One region of the Cupriavidus sp. SZY C1 genome, then DNA from elsewhere that is predicted to be linked to it. Evidence: predicted binding sites of a transcription regulator. Region 1 holds the regulator's gene; the other holds the start of a gene.

Evidence for each region. Region 1 encodes FNR, which switches genes on or off when oxygen is low (the NO sensors DNR and NnrR bind a similar motif). Its sites were predicted from a motif close to TTGATNNNNATCAA; they were not measured.
Region 2: a site for FNR is predicted at 10,288-10,301, ahead of QTN24_RS04445 (DASS family sodium-coupled anion symporter). Genes of this name have one in related genera too.

Annotation. Positions count from the first base shown of each region.
Region 1 is NZ_JAUANU010000019.1:1,656-16,557, reverse strand. It holds gene ccoN (cytochrome-c oxidase, cbb3-type subunit I) at 1-672, shown strand, start outside; gene ccoO (cytochrome-c oxidase, cbb3-type subunit II) at 692-1,387, shown strand; gene QTN24_RS23100 (cbb3-type cytochrome oxidase subunit 3) at 1,392-1,550, shown strand; gene ccoP (cytochrome-c oxidase, cbb3-type subunit III) at 1,556-2,473, shown strand; gene ccoG (cytochrome c oxidase accessory protein CcoG) at 2,533-4,023, shown strand; gene QTN24_RS23085 (hypothetical protein) at 4,069-4,278, shown strand; gene QTN24_RS23080 (hypothetical protein) at 4,275-4,520, shown strand; gene fnr (fumarate/nitrate reduction transcriptional regulator Fnr) at 4,605-5,330, opposite strand; gene QTN24_RS23070 (sulfite exporter TauE/SafE family protein) at 5,414-6,181, shown strand; gene scpB (SMC-Scp complex subunit ScpB) at 6,728-7,633, shown strand; gene rluB (23S rRNA pseudouridine(2605) synthase RluB) at 7,662-9,557, shown strand; gene rimP (ribosome maturation factor RimP) at 9,887-10,375, shown strand; gene nusA (transcription termination factor NusA) at 10,372-11,847, shown strand; gene infB (translation initiation factor IF-2) at 11,934-14,876, shown strand.
Region 2 is NZ_JAUANU010000002.1:54,591-69,492, forward strand. It holds gene QTN24_RS04405 (formate dehydrogenase subunit gamma) at 6-527, shown strand; gene QTN24_RS04410 (formate dehydrogenase beta subunit) at 524-2,080, shown strand; gene fdhF (formate dehydrogenase subunit alpha) at 2,174-5,047, shown strand; gene fdhD (formate dehydrogenase accessory sulfurtransferase FdhD) at 5,061-5,909, shown strand; gene QTN24_RS04425 (formate dehydrogenase subunit delta) at 5,927-6,172, shown strand; gene QTN24_RS04430 (MgtC/SapB family protein) at 6,174-6,647, opposite strand; partial or broken gene QTN24_RS04435 (transglycosylase domain-containing protein) at 6,740-7,432, opposite strand; gene QTN24_RS04440 (Ldh family oxidoreductase) at 7,527-8,576, opposite strand; gene QTN24_RS04445 (DASS family sodium-coupled anion symporter) at 8,644-10,167, opposite strand; gene QTN24_RS04450 (tyrosine-protein phosphatase) at 10,469-11,245, shown strand; gene QTN24_RS04455 (acetate/propionate family kinase) at 11,240-12,463, opposite strand; gene QTN24_RS04460 (bifunctional enoyl-CoA hydratase/phosphate acetyltransferase) at 12,476-13,423, opposite strand; gene QTN24_RS04465 (DUF3141 domain-containing protein) at 13,708-14,902, shown strand, end outside.

The sequences.
Region 1 (14,902 bases):
CCGCACCACCTGCAGTACACAGCGCTGCCCGACTGGGCACAGTCGCTCGGCATGGTGTTCTCGCTGATCCTGCTCGCGCCGTCGTGGGGCGGGATGATCAACGGGATCATGACGATGTCCGGCGCCTGGCACAAACTGCGCACTGATCCGATTCTCAAGTTCCTGGTGGTGGCGCTGTCGTTCTACGGCATGGCGACATTCGAAGGCTCGATGATGTCGATCAAGACCGTGAATGCGCTGTCGCACTACACGGACTGGACGATCGGCCACGTCCACTCGGGCGCGCTGGGCTGGGTCGCGATGATCTCGATCGGCTCGCTGTACTACCTGATCCCGCGCCTGTTCGGCGAAAAGCAGATGTACAGCACGCGCCTGATCGAGCTGCACTTCTGGGTGGCGACGATCGGCGTGGTGCTCTACATCGCGTCGATGTGGATTGCCGGCGTGATGGAAGGGCTGATGTGGCGCGCCACGCAGCCGGACGGCACGCTGACCTATGCGTTCGTGGAAGCCGTGAAGGCCAAGTATCCGTTCTACCTGATCCGACTGCTGGGCGGCCTGTGCTTCCTGGGTGGCATGTTCATCATGGCCTACAACGTGTTCCGCACCATCGCCGGCAAGCCGGCCGTGGATGCGCCGATCCCGGCCAGCCTGCCGGCTTCCGCCCACTGACACGCCGAGGACGCAAACAATGTCTCAGAATCAAGGTTTCTTCAGGCACGAGACGCTGGAGAAGAACGTCGGCTGGCTGATCGTCGCCACGATCATCGTGGTCAGCATTGCCGGCCTGGTGCAGATCGTGCCGCTGTTCTTCCAGCACTCCACGACCCAGCCCGACCAGGGCATCACGCCATACTCGCCGCTGCGGCTGATGGGGCGCGACATCTACATCCGCGAAGGCTGCGTGGGCTGCCACTCGCAGCAGGTGCGCACGCTGCAGGCCGAAACGGAGCGGTACGGCCACTTCTCGACGGCCGGCGAATCGGTGTACGACCACCCGTTCCTGTGGGGCTCCAAGCGGACCGGCCCGGACCTGGCGCGGGTGGGCGGGCGCTATTCGGACGACTGGCAGCGCATCCACCTGCGCAGCCCGCGTGACGTGGTGCCGGAATCGGTCATGCCGTCCTACCCGTGGCTGGAAAAGACGCCGCTGGCGACCGATTCGATCCAGGCGCGCATGAAGGCGCTGCAGCGCCTGGGCGTGCCCTATACCGATGCCGAGATTGCCGGCGCTCCGGAGGAGCTTGCCGGCAAGACCGAAGAGGACGCCATGGTCGCGTACCTGCAGGGCCTCGGCTTGAATCGCCGCAATGTCCGGCTGGACACGGCGCCCGTGCCCGCCACGGCTGAGACGGCGGCCGAAGCCGCCGCGCCAGCCAAGGAGTAATGCCATGGTGATCGTTACCGCAATTGCCACCGTGCTGTCGATGCTGACGTTCCTGGGCATCTGCTGGTGGGCGTGGTCGGCTGGCCGCCGGGCGGCCAACGACGAATCGGCGATGCTGCCGTTCGCCTTGCCCGATGAGAACAACCCTACAAGCCGGACCTAGTCACCATGAGCGATTTCATTTCCGATTTCTGGAGTTACTACATCGCGGCCATTGCGCTGATCGGTATCGCCTGGTGCGTGTGGCTGCTGTTCTCGCAGCGCAAGATGCCCAAGGGCGTCAGCACGACCGACGATACCGGCCACGTCTGGGACAACGACCTGCGCGAGCTGAACAACCCGCTGCCGCGCTGGTGGATGTGGATGTTCCTGCTGGCCTGCATCTTCAGCCTGGGCTACCTGATCCTGTATCCGGGGCTCGGCTCGTACGCGGGCGTACTCAAGTTCTCGTCGCAGGATGAGCTTGCCGCGCACCGGCAGGCCGCCGAGAAGATGCAGAACGAGATCTACGCCAAGTACCTGAAGATGGACGTCAAGCAGGTGGCGGCGGACCCCGATGCGCGGGAAATCGGCCAGCGGCTGTTCCTGAACTATTGCGCGCAGTGCCATGGATCGGACGCGCGCGGCAGCCGGGGTTTTCCGAACCTGACCGATGACGACTGGCTCTATGGCGGCGAGCCCGAGACGATCCAGCAGACGATCGCCAAGGGCCGCAATGGCGTGATGCCGCCGTTTGCCGGCGCCATTGATGGCAAGCAGGCCGGCGATACCGCGCAGTACGTGCGGTCGCTGTCGGGGCTGACATACGACCCGATCCGGGCCTCGCGCGGCGAGAGCACGTTCAAGTCGACCTGCGTGGCCTGCCATGGCGGGAGCGGCAAGGGCAACCAGGCCCTGGGCGCGCCCAACCTGTCGGACAAGGTGTGGCTGTACGGCAGTTCGGAAGGTGCGATCGTCGATGCCATTCTCAAGGGCCACAACGGCCATATGCCGGCCCACGAGGAAATCCTGACGCCCGAACGCATCCGCATGCTGACGGCCTATGTCTGGGGCCTGTCGAATTCGGCAGCACCGGCAGGACAATGACAAACCGCGCCCCGGAGGCCCGCCGGCGAGGCAGGCCCCGGGGGCAAGAGGGCTGAACCATGAACGCGCCCCTGGAATCTCCCCCCACACGCGAGGCTGGCGAGACGGCCACCTGGCGACCCGCGCCGCCATCCAGGACGGCGGCCGATGCCACCGAGGAAGCGCTCTACGAAGTCCGGCGCAAGATCTACCCGCGCTCGATCACGGGTGCCTTCTCAAGCTGGCGTGTCTGGCTGGTCATCCTGACCCAACTGGTCTACTACGGCACCCCCTGGCTGCAATGGAACGACCGCCAGGCCGTGCTATTCGACCTCGGCGCCCGCAAGTTCTACATCTTCGGCCTCGTGCTATGGCCACAGGACGTGATCTACCTGGCCGTGCTGCTAGTGATCTCGGCACTGTCGCTGTTCCTGTTCACGGCGTTAGCGGGGCGATTGTTCTGCGGTTACGCCTGCCCGCAAACGGTCTACACCGAAATCTTCATGTGGATCGAGCGCCGGGTGGAAGGCGACCGGATCGCGCGCATCCGGCTGGACGGCGATCCATGGAGCCTCCGCAAGCTGCGGATCAAGGCCACCAAGCACGCGTTGTGGATCGTCATCGCGCTGTGGACCGGCTTCACGTTCATCGGCTATTTCGCGCCGATCCGCGAGTTGGGCGGAGAAGTCCTGCACTGGACGCTCGGGCCCTGGCAGGCGTTCTGGATGCTGTTCTACGCCTTTGCCACGTGGGGCAACGCGGGCTTCATGCGCGAACAGGTCTGCAAGTACATGTGTCCGTACGCGCGGTTCCAGAGCGTGATGGTCGACCGCGATACCTACGTGGTCACCTACGACGTCGGGCGCGGCGAGCCGCGCGGCAGCCGTTCGCGCAAGGCCGACCACCATGCGGCGGGACTTGGCGACTGCGTCAACTGCAGCATCTGCGTGCAGGTGTGCCCAACCGGCATCGACATCCGCGATGGCCTGCAGTACGAGTGCATCGGCTGCGGGGCCTGCATCGACGCGTGCGACCAGGTCATGGACAAGATGGATTACCCGCGCGGGCTGATCCGGTACACGTCCGAGAACGCCATGCGCCAGAAGCTGTCGCCGACGGCGGCGCGCAAGCGGCTGCTGCGTCCGCGCACCATCGTCTATACGCTGATCTGGCTGGCGCTGAGCGCCGGTTTCATCGCCTCGCTGGCGATGCGGACGCCGCTGAAGGTCGACATCATCCGCGACCGCGGCGCGCTGGGGCGCGAAGTCGAAGGCCGCTGGATCGAGAATGTGTACCGGCTGCAGCTCATCAATGCGACCGAAGCGCCGATGAAGATCCGCGTGCAGGCCAACAGCGCGGAAATGCAGGACCTGACTGTCGAGTACGACCAGGGCGCGGAAGGGCTGGCGCCGACGTCGAACCGCCTGCTGCCGATCCGGATTCGCGTGCCGATCGAGGATGCGAAGGAGGGCACGCACAAGATCGAGGTGACCGTCACGGCCGAGACCGGCACCGATCGCGACGTACGAATTCGGCAAAGTACGAGTTTCATCGTCCCGCGCAATCTGTGACGCTGTGGCGGAAGCGCTGGGCGAATGGCCAAACTGGAGAGCGAAATGAACCCGAACCCCGCAAAACCCTGGTACAGGGAACCCTGGCCATGGATTCTGATGAGTGGCCCGCTGCTGGCAATGATCGGTTGCGGCGTCACGATCTGGCTGGCCAATGGCCATGCCGACATTCCCGTCGCCGACGCCGCCCGTCACGGACTGGTGGTCGAGAAAGTCGGGTCCGCGCCAACCGAACCGCCGGCGAGGCGCCCATGAGACTCCGCTGGCTGATGTGGGTGCTGTGGCCGGCGTTTCTGATGGGCGGCGCGGCCACGGCAGTCGTGTTCTCGGTTGTGGATCCTGGTGACCTGAGCTTCTTCGGCCACCCGGTGGAGGCGTCGCGGCAAGCGGTTTACACAGTGGGATTCCTGGTGGCGTGGCTGTTCTGCGCGCTCTCCAGCGGACTTACGCTGTACACGATGCCGGTAAAGCTGAGCGATACCGATGAACTCGAATAGCGCAGTCGAACAAAAAGGCCGCTCCGGATTTGCTCCGACGCGGCCTTTGTCGTGATACGGGGCGGGCGGCAGGTGCCGCGGGCCTCAGCAGGATCGGCTGTACACCTGCTTGATAGCGGCCATGTCGATCAGCTTGACGTGCCGTTGGCGGATCTGGATCAGGCCGGCTTCGGCGAATCGCGAGAACAGCCGGCTGACCGTTTCCAGTTTCAGGCCAAGGTAGCTGCCGATTTCCTCGCGGCTCATGCGCAGCACGAACTCGGTGGAGGAGTAGCCGCGCGCGGAGAGTCGCTCGGACATGTTGACGAGGAACGCGGCCAGCCGCTCTTCGGCACGCATCGAGCCGAGCGTGATCAGCATGACCTGGTCCTGCGAGATTTCCTTGCTCATCAGCCGCAGGAACTGGCCTTGCAGCGAGGGCAGGTGGCCCGACAGCGCTTGCAGTTCGTCATACCGGACGACGCAGACTTCGGTGTCCTCAAGCGCCGTCGCATCGGAAGCGTGCTGCATCTCGCCGAGACCGTCGAGGCCGATGACTTCGCCAGGCAGATGAAAGCCGGTGATCTGCGTGCGGCCGTCTTCCATCGTGACGTGCGTCTTCAGCGTGCCGAAGCGGATGGCATACACGGCGCTGAGCGGTTCGCCCATGCGGTACAGCGTTTCGCCCTTGTGAACTCGCACACGTTCCTGCACGAGCGTGTCCATCTTCACGAGGTCCTGTTGCGACATGCCCACCGGCAGGCAAAGTTGACCCATTGCACACGTGGAACAACGGGGCGACATCTCGGTGACGGGGATGGAAGTCAACAATTGAGTGCTCGTATGAATGCGCTTGCAGCGAGGGCGCGATGCAGGCATTTTACAGCGTCGAGTGACGCAGAAGCGAGGAACAGTTGCCATTTGGTGTGCTTTTAAGCGTTTTTCTGATGGCCTTGCTCGGTGGCATGCATTGCGCTGCAATGTGTGGAGGAATTGCTATTGCTGCGGAGCAAAAACGGCCGAGCAGTGCAACGATTTTCGTACACCGTTCACGAAATCAATGGTGGGCCGAACTCTGCGTCATGCACGCCGGGCGCATCACCACCTACATGCTGCTGGGCGCGGCGTTGGGCGCCTTCGGTGCGACGGTGTGGCGGCAGGACTATCTGCCTTTGCAGCGATGGCTCTATGCGCTGGGCAGCCTGATGCTGGTGCTGACGGGCGTCTGGCTGCTGCGCGGTCGCGTGATCGGGATGGAATGGATCGAGCGAACGGCTGCGAAGGCAGCGGCACCGGTAGGGCGGCTTGCGGGCTGGTTGTCGGTCGGTCTGCCCGCCGGCTTGCGTCCATCGCAGCGGGCCACGCCGATGCTGCGCCGCTACGGCATGGGTCTCGCCTGGGGATTGGTCCCATGCGGCATGGTCTATGGCGCACTCGCGCTGGCGCTGCTGGCCGGCAACGCTGCATCCGGCGCGTTGGTGATGGGGGCCTTCGGGCTAGGCACGCTGCCGAATCTGCTGGTCATGTCGGGTATGTCCGGATACCTGCGGCAGTGGTCGCGCAAACGGGGGGTGAGGGTCGCTTCTGCCGCGCTGGTCATCGGTTTCGGGGTGCTGGGCGTGGCCCGGGCGGTATGGCTGCCTGAGACGCTGGCGCAACATGGTTTTTGCGTGGTGTTCTGAATCGGCCACAAGGCCGGGTTGCGGGCGGGACCGGGAATGCCATACAATCGCCAGAACCACGGTATCGCGCCGCGCCATGTTTCTGGCGTCGCCGGACCGCTGTCCCGATCTGGGGCGCGTGTCCAGGTTTCCGGCCACTCCGGTGCACCGGCAACGTCTCTACAGTCCATCCGGTTCAAAAGATCTGGTTAAAAGGCCGGCGACGGTTGGGAAGGTGGCGCCGGCCAGGGCGATGTTGCCCGAGCCGATATCGGTATTTTCTTGCCGTCTTGGCCATCCGGTGGCCCAGGCGAATGTCCGCCCCGAAGGGAGAAGGCGCGACGCAAGAGGTCCGTCGACTGGAGAAGCTGGCCAGCCCCGGACGATCTCCTGCCGGACCGACCCGGCAATTCGATGCAAGGAATGATGTGCACGGCTGCGCTGCATTAGGCGGGCGAGCTGGCTGCGCGATGAGATGGCGATGGCTCTGGCCTCGCTGTATCTGCAATCTCCAGTGCCCCGGGACTCGTCCGGGGGCAGGTGCAAAGACAGGCTGCACGCAATCACATGAATACCCAAGAGGCGAAGATCGTCCTCGAGACCGCGCTGATCTGCGCGCAGGAGCCGCTGCGCGTTGGCGATCTGCGGCGGCTGTTTGCCGACGACGTCGGCGCCGACACCATCCGGGTGTTGCTGGAACAGCTCCGGCAGGACTGGCAGCAGCGCGGGGTCGAGCTCGTTGCGCTGGCCAGTGGATGGCGGTTCCAGAGCCGTCCGGAGATGCGCGAATTCCTGGACCGGCTGAACCCGGAAAAACCGCCCAAGTACTCCCGCGCGGTGATGGAAACCCTGGCCATCATCGCGTACCGCCAGCCGGTAACGCGGGGCGACATCGAGGAAATCCGCGGCGTCACGGTCAGCACCGACGTGGTCAAAAAGCTTGAGGACCGCGGCTGGATCGAGGTCATCGGCCATCGCGACGTGCCGGGCCGCCCGGCGCTCTATGCGACGACCAAGGCGTTCCTGGACGACCTGGGGCTCCGCTCGCTGGACGAGTTGCCGCCGCTGGAGGACGCCCAGGCTCAGGCCCAGGCCAACCTGCTGGACCAGCAGGCGATCGATTTCGAGGAAATCGCCACGGCCAACCCGCCGGCCAGCGATGAAGAAGCATTCGCCGCGCCCGTCGCCGATCCGGCGGCTGCCGCAACGGCCGGGCCGGAGCCCGTGACCGAAGCCGAAGCCGAGGCCGAGGCCGAGGCCGGACCGGTGGCAGACGCCGCCGACGAGGCGGATAGCGATACCAGCGTCGCCCTGCAGCCCGAGGAGGATGGGCAGGACGATGCGCCGGTGGCACATGCCAACGGCTACCACGTGGACACCGGGGCCGCCGTAGCGCAGACCCCCGAGCGTTCGGAACCGGCTGGCGAGGACTCGCCATTCCCGGCCGAAGACGACGAGCGCGTGTCCAACTGAACAACATGCAACATCGATAGTGAATACTTTGTCTGATTCCGCTGAGCAAGACGTCCGCCGCCCGGACGTGCCGGGCGATACCGGCGCAGCCCCCGATACGGGCAACGACGCCGACGGCGCGCCGCGCCGCAAGGGGCTGCGTCGCGGTCTGCGCAACCTGGTGGCCTCGCGCCGCCAGGCCGGGCAGGACCGGGACGCAGGCCGTTCGGAGGCTGACGCCGCCGCGCCGGCCGATGCCAACGCCGCCCAGCCCGCCGCACCGCGCGGCCGTGGTCGCCGCAAGCCCGCGGCGACGGCCGAAGCCGGTGCGCCGGACGCCGCCCAGAGCGATGCTGGCGAGAGCCAGCCGGCCCAGCCGGCGGGTCAGGGCCAGCGCAAGCGCCGCCAGCAGCCGCAACGCAAGGCCGCCCTGGTCGATGGCGACAGCAAGCCGGCCGCCGAGCAGCCCGGCAAGCGCAATCGCAACGGCCAGCGCAAGAACCAGGCTGGCGCAGGCCGCCAGGGTGCGGCAGGCGGTGGCGCGCGGGGCGAACCGCGCCAGGGCGACAAGCCTGCCAGGCCGGCCGGCAAGGGCGCCTCGGCCAAGCCCGCGGCGGGCGGCGAGGACGTGTTCCGCTTCGTGATTTCCGAGCAGTACGACGAGGAAGAGACGATCGTGCCGCGCACCAAGGCCAAGCCGGTGCGCGAGCTGACGTCCGACGACGACGCGCCCAAGCTGCACAAGGTGCTGGCCGAAGGTGGCCTGGGATCCCGCCGGGAGATGGAAGAGCTGATCCTGCAGGGCCGCGTGTCGGTGAACGGGCTGCCGGCCCACATCGGCCAGCGCATCCTGCCGACGGACCAGGTCCGCGTGAATGGCAAGCTGATCCACCGCAAGGTGTCGACCAAGCCGCCGCGCGTGCTGCTGTACCACAAGCCGTCCGGCGAAATCGTCAGCCAGTCGGACCCGGAAGGCCGTCCGACCGTGTTCGACAACCTGCCGCGCATCAAGAATGGCAAGTGGGTGGCCGTGGGCCGGCTGGACTTCAACACCGAAGGGCTGCTGATCTTCACGACGTCGGGCGATATCGCCAACCGCTTCATGCATCCGCGCTACGGCGTCGAGCGTGAATATGCGGTGCGGACGCTGGGCGAACTGGCCGAGGCCGACCGCCAGCGCCTGCTGCACGGCATCCAGCTCGACGACGGCGAGGCTAACTTCCTGCGGATCGCCGACGGTGGCGGGGAGGGCGTGAACCAGTGGTACCACGTCGCCCTGACCGAGGGCCGGAACCGCGAAGTGCGCCGGATGTTCGAGGCGGTCGGCCTGACCGTGTCGCGCCTGATCCGCACGCGCTACGGCCAGTTCCTGCTGCCGCGCGGCCTGAAGCGTGGCCGCTGGCAGGAGCTGGAAGGCACGGAAGTGCGCACGCTGATGGCCAATATCGGCCTCAAGGCGCCGGCCAAGGCCGAGCAGTCCGGTGGCAAGGGCGCGACCAAGGTGGGCGGGCGCAAGCAGCGCACGGAAGCGGCCATCGCCGGCATGCCGATGCACACGGGCATGGACGGCTTGCCGCGCTTCGAGAAGGCCGGGGGCAACCGTGGCGGCAATAGCGCCGGACGCGGCCAGCCCGACCCGATGCAGACGTCGATGGGCTACATTCCGTCGGGGCCGGCGCCGCTGACGTCGCATACGACCAAGTTCGGCGGCGGCATGGGCGGCGGTGGCGGCATGCGTGGCGCTGGCGGCGGCAAGGCAGGCGGTGCCGGTGGCGGACGCGGCGGTCGCAACGGCAACCTGGGCAATCCTGGCGCCGGCGGCAACCGTCCGCGCCGGGGTGGTGGCGAGGTCAACGGCAATGTGATGCCCAAGGCCGCCAAGGCTGGTGGCGGCAATCGCCGGCCGCGCGGCGGCGGCGGTGGTGGCCGCGGCGGTCACCGCTGACAGATCGCGGGCCGGTTCGGATACCCCGTCCCGGCCCGAATCTGGCGCGAATGCCATTCGCTTTTGCCTTTTAGCCGGCATCCGCGTATAATCAAAGTCTATTCAAAAGTATCATCCTCGGCGAGGATGGGCGAATGATGGGCATTGCGCCCATTTTTTTTTTGGTTCGCCCGTTTGTGCTTGCGACTGGACAACGTCACCCGGTGTGGCGCGTCCGGGCCGCGGATGATGGGGCAGGCAGGGCTTACAGGTCGTTTCGGAACCTCGATTTCAGAACGTTGTGTTGTCCGAAGTCTGCCAAGTATTGAAAGCCACTATTCGGGATTACAGTGCATCTGGCAGATTTGATCGAAACCACCCTTACCGGCATGGGCTACGAGCTGGTTGATCTTGAGCGAGCCCCCGCCGGACTTCTGCGTGTCTACATCGATCAGCCTGAAACCGGCATCGTCATCGAGGATTGCGAAAAAGTCAGCCGACAGCTCACGCACGTGCTGATGGTCGAGAACGTCGACTACGAGCGCCTCGAGGTTTCGTCGCCCGGCCTGGACCGTCCGCTCAAGAAGCTGGCCGACTTTGCGCGTTTCGCAGGCGAAGAAGCCCGCGTCACGCTGCGTCTGCCGGTCAATGGCCAGAAGAATTTCGTCGGCATCCTGCGCGAACCCGCGGGCGAGGCCGGGGCCGAGAAGATCGGCCTGGAATTCGAGGGCAAGGATGGCCCGGCACTGCTGGAATTCGCCATATCCGATGTCGACAAGGCACGCCTCGTGCCGGTAATCGACTTCAAGGGAAATCAAAGAAAAGGGAACAAGCAATGAGCCGCGAAGTTCTGTTGCTCGTCGATGCGCTAGCGCGCGAGAAGAACGTCGACAAGGATGTGGTGTTCGGTGCGCTGGAGGCAGCTCTGGCCTCGGCCACCAAGAAGCGCTTCGAGGAGGACGTGGATATCCGCGTCCATATCGACCGTGAATCCGGTGAGCACGAAACGTTCCGCCGCTGGCTTGTGGTCCCCGATGAACAGGGCCTGCAGGAGCCGGACAAGCAGATCCTGCTGTTCGAAGCCCGCGAGCAGAGCGCCGACATCCAGCTCGACGACTTCATCGAAGAGCAGATCGAATCGGTCGAATTCGGCCGGATCGGCGCCCAGGCCGCCAAGCAGGTGATTTTGCAGCGCATCCGCGACGCCGAGCGCGAGCAGATCCTGAACGATTACCTGGACCGCGGCGAGAAGATCATGACCGGCACGGTCAAGCGCGCCGACAAGAAGGGCCTGATCGTCGAATCGGGCCGGGTCGAGGCGCTGCTGGCCCGTGACCAGATCATCCCGAAGGAAAACCTGCGCACGGGCGACCGCGTGCGGGCGTATATCCTGAACGTGGACCGCGCCGCGCGCGGCCCGCAGATCGAACTGTCGCGCACCGCGCCGGATTTCCTGATCAAGCTCTTCGAGAACGAAGTGCCGGAGATGGAACAGGGCCTGCTGGAGATCAAGGCGGCCGCCCGCGACCCGGGCGTGCGGGCCAAGATCGCCGTGGTGGCGCATGACAAGCGTATCGACCCGATTGGCACCTGCGTGGGCGTGCGTGGCACGCGCGTCACCGCCGTGCGCAACGAGATTGGCGGCGAGGCCGTGGACATCGTGCTGTGGTCGGAAGACCCGGCGCAGTTCGTGATCGGCGCGCTGGCCCCGGCGCAGGTCCAGTCGATCGTGGTCGACGAAGAGAAGCACAGCATGGATGTGGTGGTCGACGAGGAAAACCTCGCCGTCGCCATCGGTCGCAGCGGTCAGAACGTACGCCTGGCGTCGGAGCTGACCGGCTGGCAGATCAACATCATGACGCAGGAAGAGTCCGCGCAGAAGCAGGCCGAGGAAAGCGAGCAGGTACGCAAGCTGTTCATGGCCAAGCTGGACGTGGACGAGGAAGTGGCGGACATCCTGATCGAGGAAGGCTTCTCCACGCTGGAAGAAGTGGCCTACGTGCCCATCAGTGAGATGATGGAAATCGAGGCGTTCGACGAGGACACCGTCAACGAGCTGCGCAACCGCGCCCGCGATGCGCTGCTGACGATGGAACTGGCCCGGGAAGAAAAGGTGGAAGAGGTGTCGCAGGACCTGCGATCCCTGGACGGCCTGAACCCGGAGCTGATCGGCAAGCTGGCCGAAGGCAATATCCACACGCGCGACGACCTGGCCGAACTGGCCGTGGACGAACTGGTCGAGATGGCCGGTGTGAGCGAGGATGACGCCCGCACGCTGATCATGAAGGCACGGGAACATTGGTTTAACTGAGGGACACGTCCGGGCCCACGCGGCCCGGACGCGCTTTCCGCATACGAATTGTCCCGACGTAGAAACCGAGCATTGAAAGGGTTTGAATGGCAAGCACAACAGTTGCCCAACTGGCCGCAGAACTGAGCCGCAGCCCTGCTGCACTGCTGGAACAATTGCAGGCAGCTGGGGTGGGCAAGGCAAAGCCTGAAGACATCATTACCGAATCGGACAAGACCCGGCTGCTGGAGCATCTCAAGCGGTCGCACGGTCAATCCGATGACAGCGCACGCAAGAAGATCACGTTGACCAAGCGCGAAACGTCCGAGATCCGCCAGTCGGATTCCACGGGCAAGACCCGCACGGTGCAGGTCGAGGTGCGCAAGAAGCGCGTGCTGATCAAGCGCGACGAAGTCGAATCGCACGATGACGGCGCCGATGCCCACGCCGCTGCCGACGCCGAGGCCGCCGAACAGGCGCGCCGCGACGACGAACAGCGCCGCCAGCAGGCCGAGGCCCTGGCCCGCCAGGAAGCCGAGGCCCAGGCCGCCCGCGAGGCCGCCGAGCGCGAGGAAGCCGAGCGCCGCGCCAGGCAGGAAGCCCTGGAGGCCGAACAGCGCCGCCAGGCCGAACTGCTGGCCGAGAAGGCCGCCGAGGAAGCCGCCGCCGAGCGCGCAGCCACCGAGGCCGCCGAGGAAACCGCGCGCCAGAAGGCCGAGGAAGACAAGGCCCGTCTGGCCGCCGAGCGCCAGCAGGCGCAGAAGAACGCCGACGACGCCAAGGCTGCCGCCGACAAGGCCCGCGCCGAGCAGGACAGCGCCAAGGCCGCCGCCGATAAGGCGCGCGCCGAACAGGACGCTGCCGCCCGCCGCCGCCGCGAGGCTGCCGAAGCCGAAGCCCGTGCGATCCAGCAGATGCTGAACGCCCCGGCCCGCGTGCTGAAGGCGCCGTCGGAGCGCAAGGCCGAGGAGAAGAAGGCCGAGCAGACCGGCACGCTGCACAAGCCGGTGAAGCCGGCCGGCGCGACCACGGAAGCCAAGAAGGACGAGAAGAAGACCACCACGGCGCCTGCCGCGACCACCACTACCACCACGGCCGACAAGAAGGGCGGCAAGGGTGCGAAGGGCGGCTGGCAGGACGACAACCGCGGCGGCAAGAAGGGCGGCGGTCTGAAGACGCGCGGCGATTCGTCGGGCGGCACCGGCGGCTGGCGCAGTGGCCCGCGTGGCCGCGGCGGCAAGCAGCACGCCGACGACGGCCGCAGCAACTTCCAGGCGCCGACCGAGCCGGTGGTGCGTGAAGTGCACGTGCCGGAAACCGTCTCCGTGGCCGACCTGGCGCACAAGATGGCCGTCAAGGCGTCCGAGGTCATCAAGCAGATGATGAAGCTCGGCCAGATGGTGACGATCAACCAGGTGCTGGACCAGGAAACCGCCATGATCGTGGTGGAGGAAATGGGCCACAAGGCGTTCGCCGCCAAGCTGGACGATCCGGAAGCGCTGCTGGTGGTGGACGGCGAGGACCATGCCGACGCCGAGCTGCTGCCGCGTCCGCCGGTGGTGACCGTGATGGGTCACGTCGACCACGGCAAGACGTCGCTGCTGGATTACATCCGCCGCACCAAGGTTGCAGCGGGCGAAGCCGGTGGCATTACGCAGCACATCGGCGCGTACCACGTGGAAACGGACCGTGGCGTGATCACGTTCCTGGACACCCCGGGTCACGAGGCCTTCACGGCCATGCGTGCCCGCGGCGCCAAGGCCACCGACATCGTCATCCTGGTGGTGGCGGCCGACGACGGCGTGATGCCGCAGACCAAGGAAGCCATCGCGCACGCCAAGGCTGCCGGTGTGCCGATCGTCGTGGCCATCACCAAGGTCGACAAGCCCGAAGCCAACCCGGACCGCGTCAAGCAGGAACTGGTGGCCGAGCAGGTGGTGCCGGAAGAATACGGCGGCGATTCGCCGTTCGTGCCGGTGTCCGCCAAGACCGGTGCCGGCATCGATGACCTGCTGGAGCAGGTGTCGCTGCAGGCCGAAGTGCTGGAACTGAAGGCGCCGGTCGATGCGCCGGCCAAGGGTCTCGTCGTGGAAGCCCAGCTCGACAAGGGCAAGGGCCCGATCGCGACGATCCTGGTCAGCAGCGGCACGCTCAAGCGTGGCGACGTCGTGCTGGCTGGCAGTGCCTACGGCCGCGTGCGCGCCATGCTGGACGAGAACGGCAAGCCGGCGAAGGAAGCCGGCCCGTCGATCCCGGTGGAAATCCAGGGTCTGTCGGAAGTGCCCGCCGCCGGCGAGGAAGTGCTGGTGCTGCCGGACGAGCGCAAGGCGCGCGAAATCGCGCTGTTCCGCCAGGGCAAGTTCCGCGACGTGAAGCTGGCCAAGCAGCAGGCGGCCAAGCTGGAAACGATGCTGGAGCAGATGGCCGAAGGCGAAGTCCAGTCGCTGCCGCTGATCGTCAAGGCCGACGTGCAGGGTTCGCAGGAAGCGCTGGTGCAGTCGCTGCAGAAGCTGTCGACCGCCGAAGTGCGCGTGCAGATCGTGCATGGCGGCGTGGGTGGCATCTCGGAATCGGACGTCAACCTGGCGACCGCTTCGAAGGCTGTCATCATCGGCTTCAACGTGCGTGCCGACGCCGGCGCGCGCAAGCTGGCCGAGCACAACGGCATCGACATCCGCTACTACAACATCATCTACGACGCCGTGGACGAGGTGAAGGCGGCGATGTCGGGCATGCTGGCGCCCGAGAAGCGCGAGACGACGATCGGCCAGGTGGAAGTCCGCCAGGTCTTCCGCGTGCCGAAGGTTGGCGCCGTGGCCGGCTGTATGGTCACCGACGGCCTGGTCAAGCGGACGTCGCTGGTCCGCGTGCTGCGCAACAACGTGGTGATCCACGACGGCGAACTGGACTCGCTCAAGCGGTTCAAGGACGACGTCAAGGAAGTCAAGCAGGGCTTCGAGTGCGGTCTGTCGATCAAGAACTTCAACGACGTTCAGGAAGGCGACCAGCTCGAGGTGTACGAAATCACCGAGGTGGCGCGTACGCTGTAAGGCGATACGCAAAGACGGCAGGCTCC
Region 2 (14,902 bases), on a different contig from region 1:
ACAGCATGCCAGACACCGCCATCCCCACGGCGCCAGCCGGCAGTGGCACCCCCGTACCCGCATCCGAGATTGCGCGCATCGTCGCGGCCCGGCGTGACATGCCTGGCGCGCTGCTGCCGATCCTGCACGACATCCAGGACAGCCAGGGCTTCATCCCGGCCGACGCGGTGCCGGTCATTGCCAAGGCACTGAACCTGTCGCGCGCCGAGGTGCATGGCGTGATCACGTTCTACCACCATTTCCGCCAGCAGCCGGCCGGCCGCCACGTGGTACAGGTCTGCCGCGCGGAGGCCTGCCAGTCGGTGGGCGCCGATGCGCTGGCCGAGCACGCCTGCCGCAAGCTGGGCTGCGATTTCCATGAGACCACGGCCGACGGCCAGTTCACGCTGGAGCCGGTCTACTGCCTGGGCCAGTGCGCCACCGGCCCGTCGATGATGATCGGCGAGCGGCTGCACGGCCGCGTGGATGCCCGGCGCTTCGACCGGCTCGTGGACGCCATCCGCGAAGACGAGGAGGTCCGCGCATGACCACCACCGTCTTTGTCCCCCGCGACTCCACCGCGCTGGCGCTGGGCGCCGACGAGGTGGCCCAGGCCATCGCCGCCGAGGCCGCCCGGCGCGGCGCCGACGTGCGCATCGTGCGCAACGGCTCGCGCGGCATGTTCTGGCTGGAGCCGCTGGTCGAGGTGCAGACCCCAGCCGGCCGCGTGGCCTACGGCCCGGTTGCCGAGGACGATGTTGGCGCGCTGTTCGACGCCGGCTTCCTGGCGGGCGGCGCCCACGCGCTGGCGCACGGCCCGACCGACGAGATCCCGTTCCTGAAGCACCAGGAGCGCCTGACGTTTGCCCGCGTCGGCATCACCGACCCGCTGTCGCTGGACGACTACATCGCCCACGAGGGCTACGCCGGCCTGACGCGCGCGCTGTCGATGACGCCCGAGCAGATCGTGCAGGAGGTGCTGGACTCCGGCCTGCGTGGCCGGGGTGGCGCGGCGTTCCCCACCGGCATCAAGTGGAAGACGGTGCTGGCCGCGCAGTCGCCGGTCAAGTACATCGTCTGCAACGCCGACGAGGGCGACTCGGGCACGTTCTCGGACCGCATGGTCATGGAGGACGACCCGTTCATGCTGATCGAAGGCATGACCATCGCCGGCCTGGCCGTCGGCGCCGAGTCCGGCTACATCTACACCCGTTCCGAATACCCGCACGCGATTGCCGCCACCGAGGCCGCCATCGCCATCGCCACGCAGGCGGGCTGGCTGGGCGACAACATCCGCGGCAGCGGCCGGCGCTTCACGCTCGAAGTGCGCAAGGGCGCCGGCGCCTACGTGTGCGGCGAGGAAACCGCGCTGCTCGAAAGCCTGGAAGGCAAGCGCGGCGTGGTGCGCGCCAAGCCGCCGCTGCCGGCGCTCAAGGGCCTGTTCGGCCAGCCGACGGTCATCAACAACGTGATCTCGCTGGCCACGGTGCCGGTGATCCTGTCGCGCGGCGCGCAGCATTACCGCGACTTCGGCATGGGCCGCTCGCGCGGCACGCTGCCGTTCCAGCTGGCCGGCAACATCCGGCAGGGCGGGCTGGTGGAGAAGGCATTCGGCGTGACGCTGCGCGAGCTGATGTTCGACTTCGGCGGCGGCACGCGCAGCGGCCGGGCCATCCGCGCCGTGCAGGTGGGCGGCCCGCTGGGCGCGTACCTGCCGGAATCGCGCTTCGACACGCCGCTGGACTACGAGGCCTACGCCGCGTTCGGCGCGGTGGTGGGGCACGGCGGCATCGTGGTGTTCGACGAGACGGTGGACATGGCCAGGATGGCCCGGTACGCGATGGAGTTCTGCGCGATCGAGTCATGCGGCAAGTGCACGCCGTGCCGGATCGGCTCCACGCGCGGCGTGGAGGTGATCGACCGCATCCTGGCGGGCGACCAGCCGGTGAAGCACGTGGCGCTGGTGCGCGACCTGTGCGACACCATGCTGGCCGGGTCGCTGTGCGCGATGGGCGGCATGACGCCGTACCCGGTGCTGTCCGCGCTCGACGAATTCCCGGAGGACTTTGGCCTGGCGCCAAAGCCCGCCCGGGCCGCCTGACCGCCGGCCGCCGCCTCACGGCCACCCAACCAGAATGACGCGCCTCTCAGGGGCGCGCATCCCTACAAAGCAGTGCATTACGGGAGACGTCCCTTGAACGCTCGCGACGATTTCGACTACGGTACCCCGGCCATCGACAACGACCTCCAGGTCACGCTGGAAATCGATGGGGTTGCCGTCACCGTGCCAGCCGGCACCTCCGTCATGCGCGCCGCCGCCGAAGCCGGCATCGGCGTGCCCAAGCTCTGCGCCACCGACTCGCTCGAACCGTTCGGCTCCTGCCGGCTGTGCCTGGTCGAGATCGAGGGCCGGCGCGGCTATCCGGCATCGTGCACCACGCCCGTGGAAGCGGGCATGAAGGTGCGCACGCAGAGCGGCAAGCTCGGCGACCTGCGCCGCGGCGTGATGGAGCTGTACATCTCGGACCACCCGCTGGACTGCCTGACCTGCCCGACCAACGGCAACTGCGAGCTGCAGGACATGGCCGGCGTGGTCGGCCTGCGCGAGGTGCGCTATGCCGACGGCGCCGGCGGGGCCGCGCCGATTGCCACGCACACCCAGATGAAGAAGGACGAGTCGAACCCGTACTTCACGTACGACCCGTCCAAGTGCATCGTCTGCAACCGCTGCGTGCGCGCCTGCGAGGAAACGCAGGGCACGTTCGCGCTGACGATCAGCGGCCGCGGCTTCGACTCGCGCGTGGCGGCCGGCACCAGCCAGCCGTTCATGGAGTCTGACTGCGTGTCGTGCGGCGCCTGCGTGCAGGCGTGCCCGACCGCCACGCTGACCGAAACGTCGGTCATCCAGCTTGGCCAGCCGTCCCACAGCGTGGTCACCACGTGCGCGTACTGCGGCGTGGGCTGCTCGTTCAAGGCCGAGATGAAGGGCAACGAGGTGGTCCGCATGGTGCCGTACAAGGACGGCGCCGCCAACGAGGGCCACGCCTGCGTGAAGGGCCGCTTTGCCTGGGGCTATGCCACGCACAAGGACCGCATCCTGAAGCCGATGATCCGCGCCAGGATCACCGACCCGTGGCGCGAGGTGTCGTGGGAGGAAGCCATCGGCTACGCGGCGTCGCAGTTCCGCCGCATCCAGGCCGAGCACGGCCGCGATTCCATCGGCGGCATCGTGTCGTCGCGTTGCACGAACGAGGAAGGCTACCTGGTCCAGAAGCTGGTGCGCGCCGCGTTCGGCAACAACAACGTCGACACCTGCGCGCGGGTTTGCCACTCGCCCACGGGCTACGGCCTGAAGACCACGCTTGGCGAATCGGCCGGCACGCAGACGTTCCGCTCGGTGGCCAAGGCCGACGTGATCATGGTCATCGGCGCCAACCCGACCGACGGCCACCCCGTGTTTGCCTCGCGCATGAAGCGCCGCCTGCGCGCGGGGGCCAAGCTAATCGTCATCGACCCGCGCCAGATCGACCTGGTCGATTCGCCGCACATCCGCGCCGACTACCACCTGCAGCTGCGCCCGGGCACCAACGTGGCCGTGGTCACGTCGCTGGCGCACGTGATTGTCACCGAGGGCCTGCTGGCCGAGCAATTCATCGCCGAACGCTGCGAGGACCGCGCGTTCCAGCAATGGCGCGATTTCGTGGCGCTGCCGGAGAACTCGCCCGAGGCGCTGGAAGCGTCCACCGGCGTGCCGGCCGACCTGCTGCGCGGCGCGGCCCGGCTCTACGCCACGGGCGGCAACGCGGCCATCTACTACGGCCTGGGCGTGACCGAGCATGCGCAGGGGTCCACCACGGTGATGGGCATCGCCAACCTGGCCATGGCCACCGGCAACGTCGGCCGCGAAGGCGTGGGCGTGAACCCGCTGCGCGGCCAGAACAACGTGCAGGGGTCGTGCGATATCGGCTCGTTCCCGCACGAGCTGCCGGGCTACCGCCATGTGTCCGATTCGACGGTGCGCAGCAGCTTCGAGTCGGCCTGGGGCGTGGAGATCAACCCGGAGCCGGGCCTGCGCATCCCGAACATGTTCGAGGCAGCGCTGACGGGCTCGTTCAAGGGCCTGTACTGCCAGGGCGAGGACATCGTCCAGTCCGACCCGAATACCCAGCACGTGTCCGAGGCGTTGTCGTCGATGGAATGCATCGTCGTGCAGGACATCTTCCTGAACGAGACGGCCAAGTACGCGCACGTGTTCCTGCCGGGCTCGTCGTTCCTGGAAAAGGACGGCACGTTCACCAACGCGGAGCGCCGCATCTCGCGCGTGCGCAAGGTCATGCCGCCGCAGGCCGGCTACGCCGACTGGGAGGCGACGATCCTGCTGTCGAACGCGCTGGGCTACCCGATGCACTACACGCATCCGTCCGAGATCATGGACGAGATTGCGCGGCTGACGCCGACGTTCTCGGGCGTGAGCTACCAGAAGCTCGACGAACTGGGCAGCATCCAGTGGCCGTGCAACGCCGAGGCGCCGCACGGCACCCCGACCATGCACGTCGACGGCTTCGTGCGCGGCAAGGGCAAGTTCATCATCACCAAGTACGTGCCGACCGACGAGAAGGTGACCAGGAAGTACCCGCTGCTGCTGACCACGGGGCGCATCCTGTCGCAGTACAACGTGGGCGCGCAGACGCGGCGCACGCACAACGTGCACTGGCACGACGAGGACCGGCTGGAGCTGCATCCGCACGATGCCGAGGAGCGCGGCATCAAGGACGGCGACTGGGTGGGCGTGCAGAGCCGCGCGGGCGAGACCGTGCTGCGCGCCATCGTCAGCCAGCGCATGCAGCCGGGCGTGGTGTACACCACGTTCCACTTCCCCGAGTCTGGCGCCAACGTGATCACCACCGACAACTCGGACTGGGCCACCAACTGCCCCGAGTACAAGGTGACCGCGGTGCAGGTGATGCCGGTGGCGCAGCCGTCCACGTGGCAGCGCAACTACCAGGCGTTCAACGAGGAACAGCTTGCGCACCTGCGGGCGGCAGGCGAGACGGCGCAGGCCGGCTGACGCGGGGCGGGCGATGAAACGCGACGTGCCATCCCCCGACAGCGCCGCCGGCACCGACGCGGTGCCGGCGCAGCGCACGTTCGCGGTGCGGCGCTGGCGCCACGGCGTGATGACGCCGGAGGTGGACCACCTGGCCGAGGAAGTGCCCGTGGCGCTGGAGTACAACGGCATCTCGCACGCGGTGATGCTGGCCACGCCGGCCGACCTGGAGGACTTTGCCATCGGCTTCAGCCTGAGCGAGGGCATCGTCGGCAAGGCCGCTGACATCTACGGCATCGACGTGGAAGCGGGCGAGCAGGGCATCACGGTCAAGGTGGAGATTGCCACCGGGGCCTTTGTCGAGCTGAAGGGGCGCCGCCGCGCGCTGGCCGGGCGCACCGGCTGCGGGCTCTGCGGCACCGAATCGCTCGACGAGGTGATGCGGATGCCGCAGCCCGTGCGCAGCGCGGCCACGTTCGATCCGCGCGTGTTCGAGCATGCGTTTGCCGCGCTGCACAAGCGCCAGGCGCTGCTGCGCGATACCGGCGCCACGCACGCCGCGGCCTGGATGCGCGCCGATGGCGAGCTGGCGCTGGTGCGCGAGGACGTGGGCCGCCACAACGCGCTGGACAAGCTGGCCGGGGCGCTGGCGCGCGGCGGGCAGGAAGACATCGCCCAGGGCGCGGTCATCGTCACCAGCCGGGCCAGCTACGAGATGGTGCAGAAGACCGCCGCCATCGGGGCCGGCGTGCTGGCGGCGGTGTCGGGTCCCACGGCCATGGCGGTGCGGCTGGCCGAGACGGCCGGGCTGACGCTGGCCGGCTTTGTGCGCGGCGGCACCATGGTGGTCTACGCCCACCCCCAACGAATCCAATCCGAGTAAAGCGAGAAGGGTCAGCGATGCATATCGAGAACCTGGTCAAGATGGCCAACCAGATCGGCAGCTTCTTCGAGGCGATGCCGGACCGCGAGGAAGCGCTGGCGGATATCGCCGGGCACGTGAAGAAGTTCTGGGAGCCGCGCATGAAACGGGCGTTCCTGGCGCACGTGGACGCCGGCGGCGAGGGCGTGGACCCGATCGTGCTGGAAGCGGTGGCGCACCACCGCGACCGCTTCGAGGTCACGCTGGCCGCCACCGCCGCCTGAGCTACTTCTTGAGCCGGTAGAGCAGCTGCAGGATCGCCAGCCCGAACACGGTGGCGATCACGGCCGTCATCTCGCGGCCCATGCCGCAGGCCACGCCGATGGCGGCCACGGTCCAGATGCTGGCCGCCGTGGTCAGGCCGCGGATGTCTTCCTCGCTGGCGTTGTGCTTGATGATGGCCCCGGCGCCCAGGAAGCCGATGCCGGACATCAGGCCCTGCAGCACGCGGCTCATGTCGTTCAGCGGCATGCCGGCCTGCAGCGGCACCAGCACGAACAGCGCCGACCCCATCGCCACCATCATGTGCGTGCGCAGTCCCGCGGGCTTGCCGGCCGCCTCGCGCTCGTAGCCGATCAGGCCGCCCAGCAGCACGGCCAGCGTCAGGCGCAGCAGGATGCGCGTCAGTTCCTTGACGTCGGGCACGTCGGCAAATTCCGAACGCAGCGTGCTGTAGATTTCTCCCCAGACTCCTTCCATGGCAGTGTCCTCTTGTCAGTTTTCTGGTCGTCGGAGGCTAGCACGGCAGGGCGGGGCGGCGCCATCGGGCGTCCGCTGACAGCGGGCACTCAGCGCAGCCGCAGCGGCTCCAGCAGCGCGGCGTCGTACTGGGCGCGCGTGATGCGGCCCAGTTCCATCATCCGCAGCAGGATGTAGGTCTGGCGCTGGCGCGCGCGGCGTGGGTTGACCACGGGATTGTTGGCCGACGGCGCCTTGGGCAGCCCGGCCAGCATCGCGCATTCGGCCAGCGTCAGCTGGTCCACCGGCTTGCCGAAATAGGTCTGCGCGGCCTCGCCAAAGCCGTAGGCGCCCTGGCCCAGGTAGATCTTGTTCAGGTAGAGCTCCAGGATCTCGTCCTTGCTCAGCGCGCGCTCGATCCGGTAGGCCAGCAGGATCTCGTAGAGCTTGCGCGTGTAGGTCTTCTGGCGCGACAGGAAGAAGTTGCGGGCCACCTGCATCGTGATCGTCGACGCGCCCTGCGACAGCTCGTCGGACAGGTTGGCGATGCCGGCGCGCATCACGCCCACGTAGTCCACGCCATCGTGCAGGTAGAAGCGGTCGTCCTCGATGGTGACCACCGCCTCGGGCAGCGTGTGGGGAAAATCGGCCAGCCGCACGTAGCCGGCGCTGTGCCGGAACGCCATCAGCGCGTCCAGCGAGGGTAGCTGCCGGTTGGCCATCAACACGGCAAACGCAACCAGCAAAGCGCCACCCACCACGGCGAGCAGCACGAACTTGACGAAGGCGGACCAGAGACGTTGCATGGCGCGTATTGTGCCATTGGTCCACGAGGGTCTGAGGTCTTGCTCCCCTCTCCCACTTGTGGGAGAGGGGAGTCGGACGGCGCGGCGAGAACCGTTATGGCTCCGGCACCCCCACCCCCAACTCCAGCGCCAGCCCCTCCAGATTCCGCCAGATATTCGGATTGATCTCCAGGTACCCATCCGCGGCCGCGCGGCAGGCGGCTTCGTATTCGCCCGGGTACTGCACCTGCGCGTGGCCTGGCGCCGTGGGGGTGTCGTGCAGGTACTGGATGAACGCTTCCACCTCGCCGCGTTCCCAGTTCAGGCCCAGGTCGAACTCGGGGTTGAGCAGCACGGCGAACAGGTTGTTCGTGGCCACGCCGCCGCGCGGGTTTTCGGGCTGGATGGTGCCGCCGCCGGACAGCACGCCGGCCAGCAGCTCGGCCACCACGCCCAGCGCGTAGCCCTTGTGCTGGCCGAACGGCAGCAGGGCCCCCGGCCGCTCGCCGAACATCGCCGATGCGTCGGTGGTGGGGTTGCCATCCGCGTCGATGATGCTGTGCTCGGGCGCCGGCTCGCCTTTCTCGGCCAGCACGCGGGCCTTGTTGATGGCGATGGCGCTGGTGGCAATGTCCACCACCATCGGCGGCCGCCCGTTGGGCATCGGTCCGGCAAAGCAGAGCGGGTTGGTGGTCAGCCGCGCCACGCGGCCGCCGTACGGTGCCACCACTGGCGGCCGGTTGATGACGTTGGTAAAGCTCAGCAGCACCAGGCCGGCCGCGGCGACCATCTCGCCGTAGTGGCCCATGCGGCCCAGGTGGTGCGACTTGCGCAGCGTGACGATGCAGTGGCCGTGCTCGCGCACGCGGTCGATGGCCTGCTGCATCACGGTCTTGCCCACGTGCTGGCCAAAGCCGCCGTGGCCGTCGAAGACCATCAGCGTGCCGCGATCCAGCACGCATTCGGCGCGGCCGGCCGGGTTGACGCTCTGGCCGTCGATGGCCCGCCGGTAGTTCGGCAGGATCGAGATGCCGTGGCTCGTGTAGCCGCTGCGGTCGGCTTCGACAAGGTGCTCGGCGACATCGTCAGCGATGTCGATCGGCACATTCTGCGCTGTCAGAATATTGCGCGCAAAGGCGCGCGCGGCCTCCAGGGACAGTTTCATGATGGGGACGCTTGGTTGTCAGTAAGTGATTGGCGTGTTGGCAATCCGGGGGCGCGGGCGCGGGGTGTCAGACCCAGCCCAGCCAGCGCCAGTACGTGCTGGCGAACAGCAGCATCAGCAGGTAGCCGATGATCGTGACCGGGATGCCGACACGGGCGAACTGCTTGCCGTTGAAGGTATCGGTACCCAGGCACACCATGTTCTGCGGCGCGTTGATCGGCAGGATGAAGCCGAAGCTGACCGTAAAGCCGAGCAGCATCGTCATGCCCACGCGGTTGATGTCGCCCGGCAGCTGCTGCAGCACCGAGATCAGAATCGGCAGCAGGGCCGCCGTCAGCGCCGTGGCGCTGGCAAAGCCCAGGTGGATCAGGATCAGGAACCCGGCCAGCACGGCAAAGATCATCAGCGTGCCGTGCTCGGCCAGGCCCGAATGCTCGACCACGAACCGGCCCAGCCACTGGCCGGCTTGCGTGGTCAGCAGCGCGCTGCCCAGGCTGATACCCACGCCGAACACGATCAGCGTGCCCCACGGTGTGCGCTGCTGCATCGTCTTCCAGTCCATCACGCCGATGCGCGGCATCATCAGGATCACCAGCCCCACGAACGTGATGGTGGCGGTATCGAACGCATGCAGCTTGCCCTCGGTGGCCCAGAACAGCAGCAGGCCGATGGCCACGGCGGCCAGGCGCTTCTGCGGACCCGTCATCGGCCCCAGCGCGGCCAGCTCGCGCTGCACGGCTTCCTTGCCGCCGGCGATGGCGTCGGTCTCGGGCGGCAGCAGCCAGCGCACCAGGAAGTACAGCACGGCCGACATGACGATGGCCCACGGGGCGCCGGCCACCAGCCATTGCAGCCACGTCACCCGCTCGCCCAGCAGCTTGTCCATGAATCCGGCCGTCAGCAGGTTCTGCGCGGCGGCTGTCTGTATGCCGACGTTCCAGACGCTGGTGGCCTGGGCCACCATGATCATGATGCCGGCGGCAATGTTCGACTTCTTGTCGACGCCGAACGCCGCGATCACGCCCATCATGATCGGCACGGTACAGGCGCTGCGCGCGGTGGCGCTGGGCACCACGAGGCTCAGCAGGATGGTCACGGCGATGGTGCCCAGCAGGATGCGCCGGGTGCTGGTGCCGATGGCCGACAGCGTGACCAGCGCGATGCGCCGGTCCAGCCCGGTCACGGTCATCGCGGCCGAGATGAACAGCGCGGCGGCCACCAGCGCCAGCGCGGTGTTCGAGAACCCGGCCAGCGCCATGCCCAGGGCCCGCGACGTGCCGTAGAGGGTGTTGGGATCGTTGACCATCGGCGCAAAGCCGATCAGCCCCGCCATCAGCGACGTGATCATGATGGCGCTGGTTTCGTACGTGACGGCCTCGGTAATCCAGACCACCACGGCGAACGCCAGGATGGCCAGCATGCGCTGGCCCGCCACGGGCAGGTCGGGCGGCATGGGCAAGGCCACCAGCAGGAGCAGTACGGCGACGGCGAGGTAGAGGCCCCAGTGGATGCGCAACTTGGGGGCGGCAGGCGTGGCAGCCGTGGCGGTGGGACCGCCAGGGCCGGCAGGAGAGACTTGCGGATCAGGCATGGTGAATCCTTGGTAAGGAGCAGCCTGTCGAACCCGTCGGGACGCGCAGGTCGCGGCGTTCGACATGGACTCATTATGTGAAGCAGGGCGGGCGTCGCCAAGCCGACTCGGCCTTTGAAATTGCGGCAGATCAAATCGCTGTGAAGTCAGAAACAGTCAAGCGAAATGGCCCGTTGCAGCACCCGCAACGGTTCCCGGGGTATCGTTGCCAGCGGGATGTCCCCCAGTGCGTCGATCTGAAATAATTGACGCCGATGCTGAACATTTTCGAAAGCGTGCCGCATGGCGCGCCAGGACCGATATGCAGAACCCTTCCGAAACGCTGATCGCGGCCGCGCTGCGGCCTTGCCTGGACCTGGAGTCGATCAGCAACGCGCGCGACCTTGGCGGCCTGACCGGCCATGCGGGCCGGCGCGTGGTCCAGAACCGCCTGTACCGCAGCGCCAACCCGGCGCTGGCCTGCGCGGCCGATATTGACAAGCTGCACGCGTTGCGGCTCGACATCGTGGTCGACTTCCGCTCGCCGGGCGAGAAGTCGCCGGCCGAGGCCACGTTCGGCGAGCGCTTCCAGTGGCTCGCGGTACCCGTGCTGGACGGCACCATGGCGATGGACGTGCTGATGCCGCGCCTGCGCGCCAGCAACGCGGCGCAGATGCACGGCTTCATGCTCGACGTCTACCGCGACTTTCCGGTGCGCTACCGCGATGCGTTCGGCACGTTCCTGCGCCACGCCGAGGCCGGCAAGACGCTCTTCTACCACTGCACCGCCGGCAAGGACCGCACCGGCTTTGCGTCGCTGCTGCTGCTGAGCGCGCTGGGCGTGGCCCAGGACGACATCGTCGCCAACTACCTGGAATCGAACCACTGGAACCAGCGCTTCAACGAGAAGCTGCTGGCCGGCGCCAGCCAGCTCGGGGTCTCGCCCGACGCGATGCTGCCGCTGCTGGAAGTGCGCCCCGAGTACATCGAGGCGTCGATGGATGCGATCAGGCAGACCTACGGCAGCGTCGAGCGGTTCCTGGCCGACGACCTGCGCGTCGACGTGGACCGCCTGCGCGGCCACTACCTGGTGTCATAGCCCGCCGGTCTCGCGCAGGATGCGGGCCGTCGACAGCGCGATCATGCCTTCCTCGTCGGTCGGCAGCACCAGCACCGGCACGCGGCTGGTGTCGTGGCTGATGCGCTGGCAGTTGTCGCCATTGGCCGCGGGGTCGAGCGCGATGCCGAACAGTTCGGCCAGGTGCGCGCAGATGCGGGCGCGCACGTCCGGCGCGTTGGCGCCGATGCCGGCCGTGAAGACCAGCGCGTCCAGCCCGCCCAGCGTGACCGCCAGCTTGCCGACTTCCTGCGCGGCGCGCCACGCGTAGAAGTCCACCGCCAGCCTGGCGCGCGGCGTGTCGCTGGCCAGCAGGGCACGCATGTCGCTGCTGATGCCGGAGATGCCCTTCAGGCCCGATTGCCCGTACAGCATGGCCTGGATCGCGTCGGGCGCCATGCCCTGCGCGGCCAGGTACAGCACCGCGCCGGGATCGATCGACCCGCAGCGCGTGCCCATCGGCATGCCGTCCAGCGCGGTCAGTCCCATCGTCGAATCCACGCTCCGGCCGCCGCGCATGGCGCACAGGCTGGCGCCATTGCCCAGGTGCGCCACGACCACGCGGCCGTCGGCCAGGTCCGGCGCCACCTGCCGCAGCCGCCGCGCGATATAGGCGTACGACAGCCCGTGAAAGCCATAGCGCCGCACGCCCTGCTCGTAGTAGGCGTACGGCAGCGCCATGAGCTGCGTCAGCGGATCGCGCCCGGCGTGGAACGCGGTGTCGAAGCAGGCCACCTGCAGCAGGTCGGGCACGGCGCCACGGATGGCGCGGATCGCGGTCAGGTTGTGCGGCTGGTGCAGCGGCGCCAGCGGCACCAGCGCCTCCAGCCGGGCGATCACGTCGTCGTCGATGCGCACGGCATCGGCAAACTCGCTGCCGCCATGCACCACGCGATGGCCGATGGCCACCGGCGGCGTGTCGCGCAGCGCCACGCTCAGCGTCAGCCGGATCAGCCGGAACGCGGCGTCGTGGTCCGCCACCTGCTCCACGGGAAATTTCTGATCGGTCACTTCGCGGCCGTCGGCCATGCGCGCCACCAGGCGCGGCGCCACGCCGATGCCTTCGATCTGGCCGTGCGCGGCCAGCGTGGGCTGGATGTCGACGTTGTCGTGCGCGGCCTCGGGCACCGCGTAGATCGACACCTTGACGCTGGACGAACCGGCGTTGACGACGAGGATGACGGGATGGGGTGTGCTCACGCGGATCGCTCCTCAGGCGGGCACCGCAACCTGGGCGGTGCGGCGCGAATGGGCCAGCAGCACCGCGATGGCGCAACTGCCGATGCGCGCGCGCACGCTGTCGGCGCGGCTGGTCAGGATGATCGGCACGCGGGCGCCCAGCACGATGCCGGCCGCCTCGGCGCCGGCCAGGAAGGTCAACTGCTTGGCCAGCATGTTGCCGGCTTCCAGGTCGGGTACCAGCAGGATGTCCGGGTCGCCGGCCACCTCGGAGCGGATGCCCTTGGTCTCGGCCGCGGCCTTGCTGATGGCGTTGTCGAACGCAAGCGGGCCGTCCAGCAGCCCGCCCTCGATCTGGCCGCGCTCGCTCATCTTGCACAGCGCCGCGGCCTCGATGGTCGACGGGATCTTGTCGGTCACGGTTTCCACGGCCGACAGGATGGCCACCTTGGGCCGCTCCACGCCCAGCACGCGCACGAGGTCGATCGCGTTGCGCACGATGTCGGCCTTCTCGATCAGCGTGGGAAAGATGTTGACCGCCGCGTCGGTGATGAACAGCGGCTTGTGGTAGTTCGGCACGTCCATGGCAAAGACGTGCGACAGGCGCCGCCCGGTGCGCAGGCCGCTGGCGCTGCGCGCCACGGCGTGCAGGATCTCGTCGCTGTGCAGGCTGCCTTTCATCAGCAGCTCGGCGCGGCCGGTGCGCACGGCCTCGACCGCACTTTCGGCGGACGCGTGGCTGTGCGGCGCGTCGATGATCTCCACGTTGTCCAGCGCCAGCCCCTGCTCCTGGGCCACGGCGCGGATGCGGGCGGCCGGCCCGCACAGGATCGGCACGATCAGCCCCAGCCGGGCCGCTTCGAGCGCCCCGTCCAGCGACGACGCGTCGCAGGGGTGGGCCACGGCGGTGGGAATGGGCGGCAGGCCCTCGCAGCGGGCGAGCAGCCTGGCGTACTTGTCGTCGGACGGCGGGGTCGGCATGGGCGTACGGGCTCCGGCTGGGCAGCAGCCGCAACAGCGAAGGCGGATGCTGCGTTGCGCAAACGTCTCGACGCAGTATAGGCGACGCACCCGTGCCATTGGAATGTCTTGCGCCTGTCATATACGGCGCCGTCAGCGGGATTGGCCTTTGGTAACGGTTGTCATGCCGGGCCGAGGCTGGTAGATTTTTGCTGTTGCATCGCAGCAAGCGACGCCCGCACCACGCCCGCATCGGCCCCCGCTGCACGCCATCGGACTCCGCCTATCCCCAAGGAGAAACGGAAATGAATGCACGCCAACCTGTGACGGGCCGCGCGCCCGGACAGGGCGCCTCCGCCTCGCCCTCATCGCCCTCAACGCCTGACTCGCCCGCATCGCCCTCCGCGCCGTCCCCGGCATATCCCCCGCTCCCGCTGCACCCGTTGGCCCAGGCCGCCTGGGAATACGGGATCGACGCGTGGCAGCGATCCATCCTGTTCCTCGACGTCCTGCGCCAGCGCGGCAACGAGACGGCGACGCACGAGAAAGGCGGCATGCCGCCCGTGCTGGTGTTCGACTACGAGGTGCTGATCGACGGGCGCGACCTGCCCCGGCCGGTGAACTACGCGCTGCTGCGCATCGTGCCGCCCGCCGCGCATCCCACCGACATGACCAAGCGCGCGTTCGTGGTGATGGACCCGCGCGCCGGCCACGGCCCCGGCATCGGCGGCTTCAAGGCCGACAGCGAGATCGGCAACGCCATCCGCACCGGCCATCCGTGCTACTTCATCACGTTCTACCGCGACCCGTGCCCGGGCCAGACCATCGAGGACGTGGCGCGCACCGAGGCCCGCTTCCTGCGCGCCGTTGCCGAGCGGCACCCCGACGCGCCGGGCCGCCCGTTCGTGATCGGCAACTGCCAGGCCGGCTGGGCGCTGCTGATGCTGGCCGCCGCCGCGCCCGACGTGACCGGCCCCATCCTGCTGGCCGGCGCGCCCGTGGCCTACTGGTCGGGCGTGCGCGGCAAGAACCCGATGCGCTATGCCGGCGGGCTGCTGGGCGGCACGTGGCTGTCGTCGCTGGCGGCGGACCTGGGCAACGGGCGCTTCGACGGCGCGTGGCTGGTGCAGAACTTCGAGAAGCTGAACCCTTCGAACACGCTCTGGGAAAAGCTCTACAACGTCTACGCCAAGGTGGATACCGAAGGGCCGCGCTTCCTGGAGTTCGAGCGCTGGTGGGGCGGGCACTTCCTGATGAACCGCGCCGAGATCGACTGGATCGTGCAGAACCTGTTCGTCGGCAACCACCTGACGGCCGGCGACGTGCGCAGCAATGACGGCCAGTCCGTGGTCGACCTGCGCAACCTGCGCTCGCCGGTGATCGTGTTTGCGTCCTGGGGCGACAACATCACGCCGCCGCAGCAGGCGCTGAACTGGATTCCGGACCTGTACGCGAGCGTCGACGAGATTGTCGCCAACGACCAGACCATCGTCTATTGCC